DNA from 3 places in the Microbacterium sp. A93 genome. Region 1 is predicted to be linked to each of the others. Evidence: riboswitches for the same ligand, from Rfam matches in the RefSeq annotation. Region 1 holds a riboswitch; each other region holds the start of a gene.
The links. A riboswitch is a leader RNA that binds a small molecule or an ion and turns the genes downstream of it on or off. The one in region 1 is predicted to bind S-adenosylmethionine.
Positions count from the first base shown of each region.

Region 1 (5,641 bases):
AGGCGTCCAGCGCGCTCGCCGAAGCGCTGAAGGAACTGCTCGAGCATCACCAGGCGCATGACATCGTCATTCTCAGCCCGTTCGGTGCGCGCAACTCCCTAGCTGGGCGATTGCTTGCTGCGGAGCACTTCTCTAAGGAGGAGCGTTGGCTGCGGGAACGGCTCAAAGTGGAGCCGCAGTCGGGCACGGGACTCGGTCCGGTAGATGCCGTCTCGACGGATGTTACTGTCGACGTGAGCGAGGCACCCAACCCGGGGACGATGCCCAAGGCTCCTTCAGGCCGCGTGCGCTGGGGGTCGATCTTCAAGTACAAGGGCTTGGACGCTGAGGCCGTGATTCTTACCGACATTGGTGACGATGGGCTCGCGTTCATCCGTCGAGAGGGCATCGATTGGTTCGACCTGCTCTATGTGGGCCTGACTCGGGCGCGGTATCGGTGCGTGGTGATACCTAACTGAGTGCGCTCAGTATCCCAGCTCCACGCGCCTGGCCAGTTTTGCGGGGTCAGGCGGTGCGACTGAGGGCTTGAAGATCTCCACGTCGTCAATCTTGGAGAGTTCCAACTTCAAGATCGGGTCTCCCTCGATCTTGTCCCATCGCACCGCAGTCCGGCCTTCTGGAGTGATGGCCAGAAAGCCCGCGTCGAACGCGCGGTCTACGAAGGTCGAGAGGCAGATCCCGTTGCTCGGGTCGAGACGGATCTGCTGATCCTCGCTCCACGGCACGATGTGCGATGCCACAAGAAATGCACGAGTCTTGATGCCCGTCACCGCGCATTCCCAGCCGTAATTGTTCTTGACGGCTTTTGCGAAAACCGCTTGCGCACTGCCGCGGGACTTTGCCGTGCTGTGTTTGTCTTCGACAGCGTACGAGCGAGCGTCAAGCTGCTTTTGATATGTCGCGACCATCTGTGGATCCGTGTCGGCGGCTTCAGCTACTTGGTCGTCCTGCACCGGCCGCGAGCGGTTGGGAGTGAATGAGAAGTCTCCCTCGCCGTCAAAGTAGACCGTGTGCGCGACTCGTTGATGCACCCAACGCGTGCGATCTGAGAGCTGAGGTGCACCCTCGAAGACGCCAAGGAAGGTATAGAACCGAGGCCCGGCTGCCGGCTTGGCGTGCCCGAATGTGATCACGTACTCGCGGATGGGGTCGGTCTCCATGACGCCGCCGTACTTACCGCCTTGAATATGCTGCATCGTGATCACCTCGCCGTCGTCAGACAAAATGTTGCTCCAGTCGCCGTTCGGGTACATCTTGGGAAACCAGACTTCCGTTGACTCGTCTAGCTGGAATGTTGCGGTCTGGTGGCCTTTGTAACTACGGCCGAAAAGCTTGGCGACTTCAAGGTGAGTGCGAAACGGGATCGGGTCGCGGGCGGAAAGCTCGCCCGTCGCGATGAGTTCGTCGAGCCAGGCGTCCGAGGTAGCATCTGCTCCTTGTGCGCGTCGCCGCAGCGCCACCTCCGGCGGGAGCATCGGTGTGCCGCCATCGGCTGGCATGTCTGTTGCGAACGCCGCATAGCAAAGCAGTCGGTGTTCGGCTGCTAGCTGTTCGACGTCGCTGGTGCTGCTCGGCGTTACGGCCTTGGGCGCGCGCATGTAGCCATCGCCGATAGTGCCATCCCCACGAACGCATAGTGAGGTGAGAGGGGGCTCGTTCGCATCCGCAGCTCGTTGGGCCGCGATCTCGAGAACGCCACCAATCCAGTTCTGCATGAGCATGCCGGTGGTGAGGCCAGTTTCCTCATGGAGCACCGTCCTCAAACCTGCGTAGCTGATGACCTTGTTGTAAGTTCCGGCAACTCTCTTGAGTTCTTCATATGCAACGGCTGCCCACTGCTGAAGCGCCTCGGAATGTGGAACTTCGGTTCCGTCGTTGCGTTGCGCCATGCGTAATCGCTCCCCCTGCTCGTCGTCGAGTGGTTGAGGCGCGTTGTCAAGAATCCTGCGTGCCTCAAGATGAGAGTAATGGGTCGCAGCGGTACGGCGTCGGTGGCGAGTGCGGGGACTCGCGCCAAGCGCTGTTTGTCGATCCCTGGGGCGACAGCGGTCTCGCCAGCAGTTCACGCGCAGCCCGCGCCGGAGCATCCGAGGTGATGGTCGCCTAGAGCACTATCACCCCCCAGGGATGAATGTCGGACCCGATTGCTACAGTCGTTTTCGCGTTCAAGAGTCGCGGCCACAGGTACCTGGCCGACCGCGCGGCAACCCGAGTCCATCGACTTCCGGGTGCCCCAGGGGAAGAACGGGCGCCGCGAGATCTCGTGTCGCAAGTTTCGATGGAGGCGTGCCCTCCTGAGAGGGGCTGAACTCATGAGTGGTCAGCTTTACAAGGAAGTACGCACGAAGAAGCAGCTGAACGAACTGCTGCACTACGGGCATTCGCTTCCTGTCCGAAGGGGCTACACGGACGAGTACGTCCGGGAGCATTACCCGGATTGGACGTGGAACGCGCTCGTTCGAGTGCTCACGGCGGCTGGCGTCTACGTCGGAAGGGGAGGGTCGCCGCCGTGCTGCGACGATCGCGTGGTTCGTGTGCACTTCGACAGCGAGCAGGCATGGCGCGTCGAGTGGGATGACGGCACCAACACGGTGGGACCCGCAGTGCCGGGAACGACCGCGCCGGATGCTGCACGCGGGCGTGAAACGATCGCGTTCGACATCGGAACAGGACTGAGGCTGGAGGATCTCGGGATCTGAGTGAAGCTGTGGTGGGCGGACAGAAGTTTGCCCACCACAGCACCCCGAAAATATGTACAATTTCATGTACATCTTCTGGAGGTGCGCATGGAAGTCATCTCAGTCGCAGACGCGCGGTCCGGCCTGTCGGCGCTCATCGCCGGTTTTCGCGAGACTCCGGATGCTGCTCCCGTCACGGTCGGATCTCATCGACGGCCAGAGGTAGTGCTGCTCTCGCTGGAGGCATACCGCAAGCTCTCGGCCCAGTCGGAGCCAGTGGTCTCGCTTGAACGACTCCGGTATCTGAAGCCGGTGATCGAGCGGCTTGCTCAGAGCGCGAACCTCGGATCGGTCCAGGTCTACGGATCCGTTGCCAGGGGTGAGCAGACGGTCAGGAGTGATCTCGACCTGCTCGTGACCTCGGCGCCCGACGCGACCCTCTTCGATATCGCGCAGTTCGAGATGGACATGGAAGTACTCGTCGGCGTTCCTGTATCTGCGCTGTCGATCGCATCCCTTGACGACGAGCGCGACGCGACGATCCTTCGCGAAGCCATGCCGTTGTGAACGAGGTGGACCGCATCCAGCGCTGTCTCGATGAGCTGCGTTCTGCGTTCGACACTGCAGCGAACCTGGTCGAACGAGGACGCGACGCCTACGACTCTGATCTAGCTGTGCCGCTTGCGTTCGAGGCGCTGTCCAACCGCATCGGCGATCTCGTGAGGCGTCTCGTGGCGGCCGATTCCGAGCGCTTCTCCGCCTCGATCTGGCGGCAGGCCGCGCGTCATCGTGACTACGTGGTGCATCACTGCGACCGACTGGATGCCGAACTCCTTTGGCGCACGGTGACCGAGAGCTTCCCCGAACTGGCGGCGCTCGTTCGGGCGGAGCAGCAAACAGGCTGAGTCACCAGCCCACGAATGGAACCTGAGCTGCCACGGCGGGCCGACTCGCGTCAGCCCGCCGCAGCATCCGATTCAGTGCGTCACGTCAGCCGGCGAGAACGTCGACCTGCCGAGAGCCTCCTGCGCGTGCCGATACGTCGCGGGCATGAACCCGGCAGCTTCCAGGTCGGCGGCGCGCTGGGCGTATCCGAACCCGTCCGGGATCAGCCCCGCCTCGAGTTCGGACGTGCGCTCTGCCCGCAATTGCGACCCCGGATGCACGAACCCGCGCGGCTCGTACTGATAGAGGTTCCAGCACCACGCGATCGCGCGGCCCCGAGTGAATCCGGCCCAGTCGCCGCGTTCGACCGGCACATCGGCATCCGAAGCCGACAGCGCGCTGCGCACGTTCGCCCATCCTCGTTCGCGGCGCTGGTGGGCCTCGTCTTGCACTGTGGCTTTGGTCGCCTCCTCGATAGCGGCGAGCTCTGCCGCGACCTGCTCGACGGTGAGGACTGAGTCGCCCTCAGCGGTTGCACGGGTGAACCCTGACGGCTGCAGTGAGCTCAGGTATTCGCGGCGTGCGGATTGGAGGCGACGCTCGTTGCTGCTGGCTGCGGGGTCGCTGCTGTCGTGGAGACCGAGTTGGCGCCACCACAGATCTCGTGAGTGATCGGCATGGACAAAGGTGGTTTCGCTCATCAGAGCATCCCTTCGTGGGAAGGGCTCGCGCAATCTCCACAGACGAAGCGAACCCATCGACTTGCCCGAACGCGTTTGCGTCGGACCGGTTCTTCCCCTGGGGCACCCCGCTCGATGGAGGAGGGTTGCCGTGCAGCCGGCCAGGTACCTGTGGCTGCAACTCTTGAACCTGAAATGGACTGTAGCAGGGAGCGGAGACATCACCGCACCTGCGCCCCCTGGATAGGCTGTCCGCATGCGCACCCGTGCCGAGATCAATGACGAGCAAAACAGGCAGCACCCACCACGAGTGATCCACACTGGGCAAGCGCTGGTCGATCTGGTCATCGAAGTGCCTGACCTTCCCGCGCGCGGACAGAACGTGATGGCCGACTCCGTCGCGCAGTACGCGGGTGGCGCGGTCACAGTGCTGCTCGCGGCAGCCCGGCTGGGCGCACAGTGCGTGCACGCCGGATCGCTCGGCACCGGTCCGCACGGCGATCTGATCCGCGAGGCACTGGATGCCGACGGCATCGCAGCATCCGCCCCGCAGGTCGCCACGCAGGACACCGGTGTGTGCGTCGTGCTGGTCGAACCGACGGCAGAGCGAACCTTCGTCACGACGCTCGGCGCCGAGCGCGACATCACCGTCGACTCCCTTGCGAGTGCCGACGTCCAGCCCGGCGACCTCGTCTGCGTCACTGGATACTCCCTCGCCGTCGCGCAGACCCGCGAGCCGCTGCTGGCCTGGTTGGTGTCCCTTCCCGAGGCTGCGGTCGTCGTCCTTGACCCTGGGGCGGCGTTCGCCGCGCTGCCCGCCGACGCGCGCGACACGATGCTCGCCCGCACCGACGTGTGGACCAGCAACGCAGAGGAGGCGACCGACCTGCTGGCTGCGCTGTCTGTTCCGGTCGAAGCATCCGAACGCGAGATCGTGGCGCAAGCCCGGGAGCTTGCTCCGCTGATGCGCGCCGGAGCGGTTGCCATCGTGCGCGACGGCGGCGAAGGGTGCGCGGTGCATGCGCACGGCGAGACCACCTACGTGCCGGGCTTTCCGCAGACCCCCGTCGATACCAATGGCGCCGGTGATACCCACACCGGCGCGCTGATGGCCGGCATCGCCGACAGCTCGACGTGGGTGGATGCTTGCCGACATGCCAACGCGGCAGCCGCGATCAAAGTCACCCGTCGTGGACCGACGACGGCTCCGACCGCAGCCGAGGTCGAGGAGTTTCTCCGCGACCGGTGAATCCACCTCAAGGTGAAAACGGCGAGGTGAACGTCGGGGACCGGCGGGGTCGGCGGCCGCGCCGTCGGGTTGGCGCCACCGCCGGCGATGGGGGAATGGAAACCTGGCTGAAACGCGCGATTTAGCCGGGAAATCCTTCCCGCGACAGG
Region 1 covers NZ_JBPXMT010000004.1:49,878-55,518, forward strand. Annotated here, with positions in the region: gene ACSU1G_RS11155 (NERD domain-containing protein) at 1-458, shown strand, start outside; gene ACSU1G_RS11160 (HNH endonuclease) at 465-1,889, opposite strand; gene ACSU1G_RS11165 (hypothetical protein) at 1,949-2,107, shown strand; SAM riboswitch class IV at 2,164-2,281, shown strand; gene ACSU1G_RS11170 (hypothetical protein) at 2,313-2,699, shown strand; gene ACSU1G_RS11175 (nucleotidyltransferase domain-containing protein) at 2,787-3,245, shown strand; gene ACSU1G_RS11180 (HepT-like ribonuclease domain-containing protein) at 3,242-3,583, shown strand; gene ACSU1G_RS11185 (hypothetical protein) at 3,656-4,264, opposite strand; SAM riboswitch class IV at 4,317-4,433, opposite strand; gene ACSU1G_RS11190 (PfkB family carbohydrate kinase) at 4,500-5,492, shown strand.

Region 2 (5,641 bases), on a different contig from region 1:
GAGTCCACGCTGATGGCCCTGCTCGCCGGGATCGGGCGGGCCGCGCTGCGGGACGGGGTGGAGCAGACCCGGCTGCGCCGGCGCTCGCCGAACACCGGAGGGGGCCTGACCCCGCGCGATGACGACCAGCTGCTGGGGATCGTCGGCGAGATGTCCGCGCAGCAGGCGGCCGCCGAGGAACTCGTGCGGGCCGCGGGACGGGACCTGGACGCCGCGCTCGCGCTGGCGGAGGGCGCGCTGGAAGGGGCCGGGGCCGGCGTCGGGAATCTGAAGGGCAAGAAGGCGGAGCACGACGGCGGCGCGGCGGCCGAGGCGATGTACCGCGCCGCCCTGACGGCGCACCGGGCGCATGTGGTGGTGCCGCGGCTGGTCCTGGACACCTGTACCCGCATCTTCGACACGCTCGGCGCCTCCGCCACCAGCACGGACCTGCGGCTGGACCGGCACTGGCGCAACGCCCGGACCGTCGCGAGCCATGACCCGGCGGCCTTCATGGCCCGGATGGTCGGTGACTGGGAGGTCAACGGGACCCGCCCCGTCCCCTACCTGTCCACCGGGACCGCCGAGGCGTCCTGATCCCCGGGCTGCTCTCCCGGCACACCAGCCGGCACACCAGCCGGCACACCAGCCGGCACACCGAAGGAGATGCGGCTCGGACCCATCCGCGGCGGCCGCGGCTCCGAACACTGGATATCCCGCCGGATCCGGCGCGGGGCAGACACGGACAGGAGGCAGCGCCACTTAGGCTGAGGTGATGACGAGCGAGGCAGGGCCCACCGCCGGGCAACGCGGGCCCCAGGAGCGGGACCGCCACCTCGCGGGCCTGGTGCAGCGCAGCGCGTCCGGTGACCACGAGGCCTTCGCCGCGTTCTACGACGACGTGGCACCGGTGGCCTACGGGCTGGCCCGCAAGGTGGTGCGTGACGCGGACCTGGCCGCCGACGTCACCCAGGAGGCACTCATGGACGTGTGGCGCTCCGCGGACCGCTTCGACGCCGCGCGCGGCTCGGTGATCGGCTGGGTCTGCTCCATCACCCACCGGCGGGCGGTGGACCTGATCCGGTCCACCCAGGCCAGCCGGGACCGCGAGCAGCGGGCCGGGGTGGCCGCGTTCGACCGCGCCCATGATGACGTCGCCGAGCGGAACGAGGCCGTGGAGGACCGGGATCGCGTGAACGAGTGCCTCGGCACACTCACCGAGCTGGAGTACGAGGCCGTGACCGCGGCCTACTACGGCGGGCAGACCTACCGGGAGGTCGCCGAAGGCCTGGGCGCCAAACTGGCCACCGTGAAATCCCGGATGCGCAGCGCGCTGCAACGACTACAGGACTGTTTGGGGGTGGGTGCTTGATGAACCGCGATGGACACCGTGACGGGATCGATGGCGGGCAAGACGGCGGGATCGGCGGCGGGCCGGATGACGCGCTGCTCGCCGCCTGGGCGCTGGACGCCGTGGACGATCAGGAACGGCGTGACCTCGAACGGCGGCTGGAGGCCGACCCGGAGCTGCGGGCCCGCGCCGATGCCCTGAGCGGCACGGTCGCCCGGCTGGCCGCCAGCACGCCCGCCCGGCCCCCGGCCGGGTTGCGGGACCGCGTCCTGAGCGCCGCGGCCGGCACGGAACAGGACCCCGGCCCCGAGCGCTCCCGTCCCGCCGATCTGGACCGGCACCGCGCCCGACGCCGACCCGACCGGCGCCGCTGGTGGGTGACGGTGGCCTCGGCGGCCGCAGCGGCCGCCGTCGCCGTGGGCCTGTTGGTGACGCAGCCCTGGGTCGAGGCGCCCGGGATCTCCGAGGGCGAGCAGCTGACCGCCCTCGAACAGGTCCTGCAGGTGGACGGGGCACAACGCCTCGAGTCCGCCGTCACCGGAGGCGGAGCGGCGGAGGCCGCCATGGCACCCAACGGTGAGGCCGTGCTGGCCGTGCGGGACCTGCCGGATCCCGCCGACGGGCACGACTACCAGCTGTGGACCATCCAGGGTGAGCAGCCGCCCCAGCCGGCGGGACTGCTTCAGGTCCAGGGCGGCCGCGCCCTGGTCAGGATGCAGCAGGTCCCCGCCGGTGCCGCCATGGCCGTCACCGTGGAACCCGATGGCGGCTCGGAGGCCCCGACCACCGAGCCGATCGTGGTCTTGGCCGCGGGCTGAACCTGGAGTGACTCCTCGTGACGAGGCGGTTGGTACCGGACCGCCGGGGTGTGGTGCAATCTACAGGTAACCATCCAGAGCGGCTGAGAGATCTGGCTCGACGACGCCGCAGCAACCACCGGGCACATCGTGTACCGGACAGGTGCTACCGCCAGAACCGATGGAAGGAGCATCATCGTGTCTGTCCCCACCCCTGAATCCGCAGCATCCGCCCGCCTCCCCGAGGGTGTGCCCGTCACACCCGCCGGCCAGCGGGAGATCCTGTTCAACGCCTTCGACATGAACTGCGTGGCCCACCAGTCCCCGGGCCTGTGGCGCCACCCGGAGGACCACGCCCGCGACTACAACACGCTGGGCTACTGGACCGGACTGGCCCAGACCCTGGAGAAGGGCCTGTTCGACGGCCTGTTCATCGCGGATGTCCTCGGCCCCTATGACGTCTACGGCTCCTCGGACGAGGCCACCCTGAGGGCCGGCACCCAGGTGCCGGTCAATGATCCGCTGCTCGTGGTCCCGCCGATGGCCGCCGTCACGAAGAACCTCACCTTCGGGGTCACCGCCGGCACCGCCTATGAGCACCCGTACCCGTTCGCCCGCCGGCTGGCCACGCTGGACCACCTGACCGAGGGCCGCGTGGGCTGGAACGTGGTCACCGGCTACCTGCCGTCCGCCGCCATCAACATGGGCCAGGAAGACCAGATGGAGCACGACGAGCGGTACAACCACGCCGATGAGTACCTCGACGTGGTCTACAAGCTGCTCGAAGGGTCCTGGGAGGACGACGCAGTCCTGTATGACAAGGAGTCCGGCGTCTTCATCGACCCGACCAAGGTGCACCGGATCGAGCACGAGGGTGGGTACTTCAAGACCCCGGGCATCGCCTTCACCGAGCCCAGCCCGCAGCGCACCCCGGTGATCTACCAGGCCGGGGCCTCGACCCGCGGGCGCGCCTTCGCCGGCAAGCACGCCGAGGCCGTGTTCATCAACTCGCCCACGGATGAGCTGATCAAGGGCACCACAGCGAAGATCCGGCAGTCCCTGGCCGAGGCTGGCCGCGACCCCTACGACGTGCGCGTGATGTCCATGCAGACGATCGTCACCGGTGCCACCGACGCGGAGGCCCAGGCCAAGTACGAGGAGCTGACGCAGTACATCGACGTGGAGGGCGGACTGGTGCTGATGTCCGGCTGGATGGGCATCAACCTGGCCGAGTTCGAGCTGGACGAGCCGATCGGTGACGTCAAGTCCAACGCCATCCAGTCCGCCGTGGAGACTTTCAAGAAGGCCTCCGGGGACGACTCGATCGAGTGGACCGTGCGCAAGCTGGCCGAGTGGTGCGGCGTGGGCGGCTTCGGCCCGGTCATCATCGGTTCCGGGGAGACCGTGGCCCGCGAGCTCGCCCGGATCCAGGACGAGACCGATGTGGACGGCTTCAACCTCGCCTACCACATCACCCCCGGCACGTTCGAGGACATTGTGGAGTTCGTGGTCCCCGAGCTGCAGAAGATCGGCCGGTACAAGACCGAGTACACCGAGGGCACCATGCGCCACAAGCTCTTCGGCAAGGGCGACCACCTGCCGCTGAACCACTACGGCTCCGGCTTCGCCCTGCGGAACCGCGTCACCGCCTGATCCCTCGCCCTCCCCTCCCCGCGCATCATGTGACCGATGGATGTCACCACGGTGGGGGTCGGGTCACTCTGGGCCTGAAGGCGGCGTTGGAGAGGCCCACGGCGTGCTGGCAGGCAGAGACCCCGGCCCCCCGAACGGGGACCGGGGTCTCTAACGTGCTGGACCGTGGTGGGGCGGATCCGGATCAGTAGCGGTCGGGTCCGCCACCCTCGCTCTCGAGGGACTGGGAGGGATCCGAGAGGACGTCACCGTTCGAGGACTTCACGGTGGTGTCGCCACTGGAGGCGTTGGAGTCACCGGTGGCGTGCTTGCCGGCCGACTTCTCCGCGGCACTGGAGGCCTTGTCCGCCAGCCCCTGGGTCGCGTCGGAGCCCTTTTGGGTGGCCGTGTGGGCGGCGGCGTTGGCTTTGTCCGCCTTCTCCGCCAGGTTCGGGGCCTTGTCCTTCACGGCCTCCGTGGCCTTGTCGGCCAGCCCGGCGGCCCGCTCCGCCACCACGGGCGCCTGCTCCTTGACGGTGGAGGTGGCGCGCTGGACCTGCTCCTGCGTCTTCGGGTCATTCCAGAAGCTCTGCGCGTTCTTGGCGAACTTGTCCAGATTCTGCCGGCCTTCGCGGCTGCCCAGTAGGTAACCGAGGGCCGCGCCGATGCCGAGGGTGATCAATCGCTTCATGGTCTCTCCTTTGTGGCGTCCTCCCGGGGCGGGATCCACCGCTCGGGTATGTCCCGAGTCTTCACTCTGTGCGGACTCCGGTCAATCTGTACCCAGTGCAGTCTCGGGGCATTCCCAGCCGAATTTCAGGTTCAGCGGGCAGCAGCGAGGGCCCGTGGCACACTGTCCCCAGCGAAGGAGACCCCATGCTCACACTCACCCCACAGCTCGTGGCCCGCATGCGCCTGCTCGCCCAAGGACTGATCGAGCCCTGGCCCACGCCCGTGGAGGCCGCCCGGTCCCTGACCTGTACACAGGGCCAGGACTATCCGGGATCCACGATCTCCCTGGCGCTGCGTTCCGCCCCCGGCGGCTCCGGCCGCAGCACCGGGGGCACCAGTCGCAACACCACAGGAACGACGGCGGCCGTCCGGCAGGCGTACGACGCCGGCCTTATCGTCCGGTCCTGGCCGATGCGCGGGACGTTGTTCGTGGTGGCCTCCGAGGACCTCGGGTGGATCCTGGAGCTGACCGGCCCGAAGATGCTCACCGCCACGGGCCGCCGGCGCGAGGAGCTGGGCCTGGACCCGGGCACGCTGAGGACCGCCGAGGCCACCGCCGTCCGGGAACTCTCCGGCACCGGGCTGACGCGCGCCGGCCTGCTGGAGGCCTGGACGCGGGAGGGGATCGCGGTGGATTCCGGCCGCGGTTACCACCTGATCTTCTTCCTGGCCCTGACCGGGGTGCTGTGCTTCGGTCCCACCGAGGGCAACCAGCAGCGGATCGTGCTGGTCCAGGAGTGGATCGGCGCCCACGCCCCGTCCGGTCACGCCCCGTCCCCACCCGCCTCGTCCGCGCGTAGCCGGGACGAGGCGCTGCGGGAGTTGCTGCTGCGCTACCTGCGGTCCCACGGACCGGCCACCCTGGAGGACTTCTGCTGGTGGTCCAAGCTGGGCAAGACGGAGGCGCGGGCCGCGCTGCGCGAGATCCAGGGCGAGGCCCCGGACCAGCTGGAGGCGGCCGACGTCGGCGGCCGGGAGCACTGGATGGCCGCCGGACTGCCGGACCGGTATGCGGACCGGGCCCGGGCCACCGCCGCACCGCTGCTGCTGCCCGGATTCGATGAGATCGTGCTGGGCTACCAGGACCGTTCCGCCGTGCTGACAAAGGCCGAGGAGGCCCGGGTGGTGCCCGGCCGGAACGGGGTGTTCA
Region 2 covers NZ_JBPXMT010000009.1:127,111-132,751, forward strand. Annotated here, with positions in the region: gene ACSU1G_RS21815 (acyl-CoA dehydrogenase family protein) at 1-576, shown strand, start outside; gene ACSU1G_RS21820 (sigma-70 family RNA polymerase sigma factor) at 755-1,351, shown strand; gene ACSU1G_RS21825 (anti-sigma factor domain-containing protein) at 1,351-2,148, shown strand; SAM riboswitch class I at 2,216-2,315, shown strand; gene ACSU1G_RS21830 (LLM class flavin-dependent oxidoreductase) at 2,377-3,780, shown strand; gene ACSU1G_RS21835 (YtxH domain-containing protein) at 3,965-4,450, opposite strand; gene ACSU1G_RS21840 (winged helix DNA-binding domain-containing protein) at 4,636-5,641, shown strand, end outside.
Region 2: linked by a shared signal. The riboswitch ahead of ACSU1G_RS21830 (LLM class flavin-dependent oxidoreductase) and the one ahead of ACSU1G_RS11170 (hypothetical protein) in region 1 are both predicted to bind S-adenosylmethionine.

Region 3 (5,641 bases), on a different contig from region 1:
CCGTAGTCAGGGGCGATCTCCTCGGCCACGAACTCGACCAGGCTCTCCTCCCCGGCCATGGCCGGTTCGTAGTGCACCTTCAGCGGCCGGGTGATCTCAGCCTCGCCGCCGGCGGCCACGGCCGGGCGGTTGGACTGCTGGATCACCACTAGACCCAGGGCCAAGGCGACCACCGTGGCGATGGCCGCCAGCGACCAAGGCAGCACGGAGCGGGACTTCCGCAGGGTGAAGCCGTGATCGTGTCCGGCCGTCGTATGCTCCCCGGTGGTCGCCGGGGCCTTCTTCTCGGGGTTCATAGGAGGTCCTTCAACAGGGGTGGGGCCGCTCAGGGCCGGGTCAGTGAACGGGCGATCCGGTCGCCGACGAACTGGACGAGCTGGACGGTGATGATGAGCAGGACGATCGTGCCGAGCATGACGGTCATGTCGAAGCGCTGGTAGCCGTAGGTCACGGCGAGGAAGCCGATGCCGCCCGCACCGATGGTCCCGGCAATGGCCGAGTACTCGATCATTGAGATGGTGTTCAGGGTGATGGCGGAGGCCAGGCCGGGCAGGGCCTCGCGCAGTTGCGTCTGGCGGATGATCTGCACTGGGGATGACCCCGTCACGAGACCCACGGCCATGTTCTCCCGCGGCAGGTCGTTCAGGGTGTTCTGGACCAACCGGGCGAAGAACGGGATGCCGGCGATCGTCATGGGCACCACGGCCGCGGCGATGCCCAGGGTGGTGCCGGTGATCCACCGGGTCAGCGGGATGATGGCCGCCATCAGCACGAGGAACGGCAATGACCGGCCCATGTTGACGGCCCAGCTGAGCACTCCGTAGGCCCGCTCCTGCGGGAACAGCCCGCGTGGGCTCGTGTTGTACAGCAGCACGCCGGTGGCGCCGCCGATCGCCACGACCAGCACCATGACGATGCCCACCATGGCCCAGGTCTCCCCGTAGGCCGGCAGCAACAGGGCAGGCAGCTCGGACAGCGGGGTGTCGGAGAGCAGGGGCTGTGAGGTGTCCGCGGTCGCGCTCATGCCGTCGCCCCCACCGTCGTGCCGGCCGGTACCCGGCGGGTGCCCGACGGCGGCGACCCGGCCTGGCCTGCACCCGCGCCTTGGCCTGTGCCCGCGGTGGCGCCGGTCCCGGCGGGACCGGACCGGCCGGCGTCGTTCCTCACGCGGGCGCTGAGCCCGAGTTCGTTCAGCGCGCCGATGGCGCGCCGGGCCTGCTCGGCGCGGACCCCGACGACGGCCCGACCCAGGGCGGTCGCGCCGCGGGCCTCGACGGTGCCGCCGAGCAGGGCCAGGCGGATCTGCTGGTCTACCGCCACGCGGGTGAACCATTCGGGGTCCACGTCCCCGTCCCGGTAAGCCAGGTCCAGGGCGGTGTCGAAGCCGGGCGGCAGCGGCAGCGCGGCGATCGGCAGCAGCTGTCCGCCGACGGTCGAGTCCTGGTCGGCCACGAGGGACGGCAGGGAGCCGTACTCCGCGAGCCGGCCGTGGGACAGGGAAGCCACCTGGTCGGCGACGTGCCGGACCACGTCCATCTCATGGGTGATGAGGATGATGGACAGGCCCAGGTCGGCGCGCAGGTCAGCGAGCAGGGACAGGATCTGCGCGGTGGTGTCCGGGTCCAGGCCCGAGGTGGACTCGTCCGAGAGCAGGATCCGGGGCCGCAGGGCCAGCGCCCGGGCGATGCCCACCCGTTGCCTCTGCCCGCCGGAGAGCTGACCGGGGTAGGCGTCAGCCTTGTGCAGCAGTCCGACGCGGTCCAGCAGCCCGGCCACCCGGTCCTGCATCTCGTGGTGGACCACCCCGAGGTTGCGCAGCGGCAGGGCCACGTTCTCGGCCACGGTGATACGGCGCAACAGGGCGGAGTGCTGGAAGATCGTGCCGATGGCGCGGCGGGCGGAGCGCAGCTGATGGCCCCGCAGCCGGGACAGGTCGCTGCCGTCCACCAGGATCTCGCCGCGGGTCGGCTTCTCCAGGAGGGAGATGCAGTGCGAGAGGGTCGTCTTGCCGGCCCCGGAGGGCCCGACCACGGCGGTGATGGAGCCTTCCGGCACCGTCAGGTCGATGCCCTTGAGCACCTCGACGGTCCCGCCGTGCCCCGTGTAGGACTGGTGCAGGTCGCGGATCTCGATCACAGCGCACCGCCGTCCCCGGGCTGGGACGCGGGCAGGGTGTCGGGCGGGTTCTCGGGCACGGGGATGCACGTCCTTCCATCGGTCCTGGCGGTAGCACCTGTCCGGTTCCCCGGTGGTTGCTGCGGCGTCGTCGAGCCAGATCTCTCGGCCGCTCTGGATGGGTTCCCTCAAAGAGGACCAGATCATCGGGGGTACGAACCAATTCGACGTCACATTCAGACCCGTCACGTCCTCCCGGCGCCGCCGGGGCGGCCCGGTGGTCCAAACCGCCCGAAGATGACGTTGCATGACGCCCGGCGCCGGAGCGCGCCGAGGACGCCGAGGCGCTCCGGCGCCGGACAACGTACCGGTGACCGGCGCAGAGCCCCTTGTGGGAGGACGATGGCGAGCCCTCTCGCGATTGACACGGGCACCCCCGGCCTACTTCACTGAAGTCAACAACCATCCAGAGCGGCCGAGAGATCTGGCTCGACGACGCCGCAGCAACCTCCCGCAACGATCCGGGAAGGTGCTCACGCCAGAACCGATGGAGAGTGATGCACCATGACTGCCCTGGCCGAGACCCTGGACCATGCTTCCGGCTCCTCCACCGGCGCCGCCAGCACGACCACAGCGGGACGCGACGGCGCTCGCAGCCTGGCGGTCGAATTCCGCGGAGTGGGCCGCTCCTTCCCGGCGTCCGATGGTGAGCGGACCGTCCTGCGGGACATCAACCTGACGGTGACCCCGGGCGAGGTCCTGGCCATCATCGGCGCCTCCGGCTGCGGCAAGTCCACGCTGCTGCGCGCCGTGGGCGGCCTGGACACCGGCAGCACGGGCGAGATCCTGCTCAGCGGCTCCCCGGCCCGCGCCTACGACTCCCGCACCGCCGTCGGCTTCCAGGAGCCGCGGCTGATGCCCTGGCGGACCATCCACCAGAACGTGACCCTCGGCCTGCCCCCGGGGACGAACCGTGCTGAGGGCCGCGAGCGGGTGAACCGGCTGCTGGAGCTGGTCGGCCTCGCGGAGTACGCCGGCCACCGGCCCCGCGAGGTCTCCGGAGGCATGGCACAACGCACCTCGCTGGCCCGCGCCCTGGCCCGCCAGCCAGGAGTCCTGTTGCTGGACGAGCCCTTCGGGGCCCTGGACGCGCTGACCCGGCTGAAGATGCAGGACCTGCTCCTGGACATCCACGCCGCGACTCCCACCACCGTCCTACTCGTCACCCATGACGTGGACGAAGCCCTCCAGCTGGCGGACCGCATCCTGTTGCTCGGTCAGGATCCCACCGCCGGGGCCGCCCCCGGAGCCACGGCACGCTCCGTGGTCACCGTCCCCGGCGACCGTCCGCGGGACCGCGGCTCGGCCGCACTGGCCTCGCTGCGCTCCGAGCTGCTCGCCGGCCTCGGCGTGGACGCCCACCGGCACTGACCGGACCGGATCCCCTCGCCCCACACTCCCCCGTCCTGCGCCGCATCCCTGATGGCGCGGAACGCACCGCACCCTCGAAAGGCACTCCCATGCGCACACGATTCACCTTGTCCGCGGCCGCTCTGGCCGCCACCGCCCTCATCCTGACCGGCTGCGTGGCCGGCGAGGGCTCCACCGGTGCCGCCGAGGCCGGCGACAGTGACGGCACTGCCGCCTCGGGCGGCGAGCTGAACATCGACTTCGCCACCTACAACCCGCTCTCCCTCGTCATCAAGGAGAAGGGCTGGCTCGAGGAGGAGCTCTCGGACGAGGGCGTCACCGTGAACTGGATCCAGTCGGCCGGCTCCAACAAGGCCAACGAGGCCCTGCGCGCCGAGGCCGTCGACGTGGGTTCCACCGCCGGCTCCGCCGCCCTGCTCAGCCGCGCCAACGGCACCCCCATCAAGACCATCAGCCTCTACTCCCAGCCGGAGTGGTCCGCCCTGGTCACCACCGCCGATTCGGACATCACCGAGGTCACGGACCTGGTCGGCAGGAGCGTGGCCGCCACCAAAGGCACCGACCCCTACTTCTTCCTCATCCAGGCCCTCGGGGAGGCCGGCGTGGACGAGTCCGAGGTCACCGTCCAGAACCTGCAGCACGCCGATGGCAACGCGGCCCTGAACAACGGCGCCGTGGACGCCTGGTCCGGGCTGGACCCGATCATGGCCGGCGCCGAGGCCGAGGGCGCCGAGTTGTTCTACCGCAACGTGGACTTCAACACCTACGGCTTCCTCAACGCCACGGAGTCCTTCCTGGAGGAGTCCCCCGAGCTGGCCCAGGCCGTGGTGGACGTCTACGAGCAGGCCCGCGCGTGGGCCCTGGAGAACCCGGAGGAGACCGCCCAGATCCTGGCCGAGGTCGCCGGCCTGGAGCCGGAGGTGGCCACCACGGTCATCGAGGAGCGGTCCAACCTGGACGTGGACCCGGTCCCCGGCCAGGCCCAGCTGGACGTGTTGGAGGTCGTCGGCCCGATCCTCGTGGAGACCGGGGACGTGGCCAGCCAGGAGAACGTGGACGCAGCCCTCGCCGAACTCCTCGAGCCCTCCTTCGCCGAGCAGGCCACCAGATGAGTTCACCCGTCACCACGGACGTCGCCCCGGCCCCGCAGCCGCGGGCCACACGCAGCACCCGGGGCACCCGTGGGGCCCTGGGCACCCCGGCCGGCCGGGCCGCCGTCGGGCTTCTGGTTCCGGTGCTGCTGGTCATCGCATGGTGGGCTGTGACGGCGGCCGGACTGTTCTCCCCGGTGCAGCTGCCCGCCCCGGCATCGGTGGTCCAGGCGGGACTGGACCTGGCCGCCGAGGGGGAGCTCGGGCACCACATCGCCATCTCGGTGCAGCGCGTGCTGCTGGGCTTCGTGATCGGCGGCGTCTTCGGCCTGCTGGCGGGCTCCGTGCTGGGCCTGTCCACGTGGGCGGACACCCTGCTCTCGCCGCTGATCGGTGCCATCCGCGCCGTTCCGTCGCTGGCCTGGGTCCCGCTGCTGATCCTGTGGATGGGGATCAACGAGGACTCGAAGGTCACGCTGATCGCCATCGGCGCCTTCTTCCCGATCTTCACCAACCTCTACGCCGCGCTGAAGCATGTGGACCCCCACCTCGTGGAGGCCGGCCGGGCCTTCGGCTTCCACGGGCTGCGCCTGCTGCGCACCGTGCAGCTGCCCGCCGTGGTCCCCTCCGTGTTCTCCGGGCTGCGGCTGGCCCTGGCCCAGGCCTGGCTGTTCCTCGTGGCTGCCGAGCTCATCGCCGCCTCGATGGGACTGGGCTGGCTGTTGAGCGATTCGCAGAACAACGGGCGCACCGACCGGCTGATCTTGGCGATCATCCTGCTGGCCGTCATCGGCAAGGTCACGGACACGATCCTCGGTGTGGTGGAACAGCGGGCCAACAGGCGCTGGGCCTGACAGTACTGTGTGCTCATGGACCAGGCCTCCCGAGAAGAACTGATCACCCACATCGCCGCAGGCGACATCCGCCGGGCGGGCCGGTTGCTCATCCCTGAGCTGATCGCCGCCGATGTCCGGCGCCACGAGGCCCACCGCTTCGGCGAGCTG
Region 3 covers NZ_JBPXMT010000009.1:119,945-125,585, reverse strand. Annotated here, with positions in the region: gene ACSU1G_RS21810 (MetQ/NlpA family ABC transporter substrate-binding protein) at 1-296, opposite strand, end outside; gene ACSU1G_RS21805 (methionine ABC transporter permease) at 326-1,024, opposite strand; gene ACSU1G_RS21800 (methionine ABC transporter ATP-binding protein) at 1,021-2,136, opposite strand; SAM riboswitch class I at 2,209-2,300, opposite strand; SAM riboswitch class I at 2,575-2,669, shown strand; gene ACSU1G_RS21795 (ABC transporter ATP-binding protein) at 2,680-3,546, shown strand; gene ACSU1G_RS21790 (aliphatic sulfonate ABC transporter substrate-binding protein) at 3,636-4,658, shown strand; gene ACSU1G_RS21785 (ABC transporter permease) at 4,655-5,491, shown strand; gene ACSU1G_RS21780 (hypothetical protein) at 5,507-5,641, shown strand, end outside.
Region 3: linked by a shared signal. The riboswitch ahead of ACSU1G_RS21795 (ABC transporter ATP-binding protein) and the one ahead of ACSU1G_RS11170 (hypothetical protein) in region 1 are both predicted to bind S-adenosylmethionine.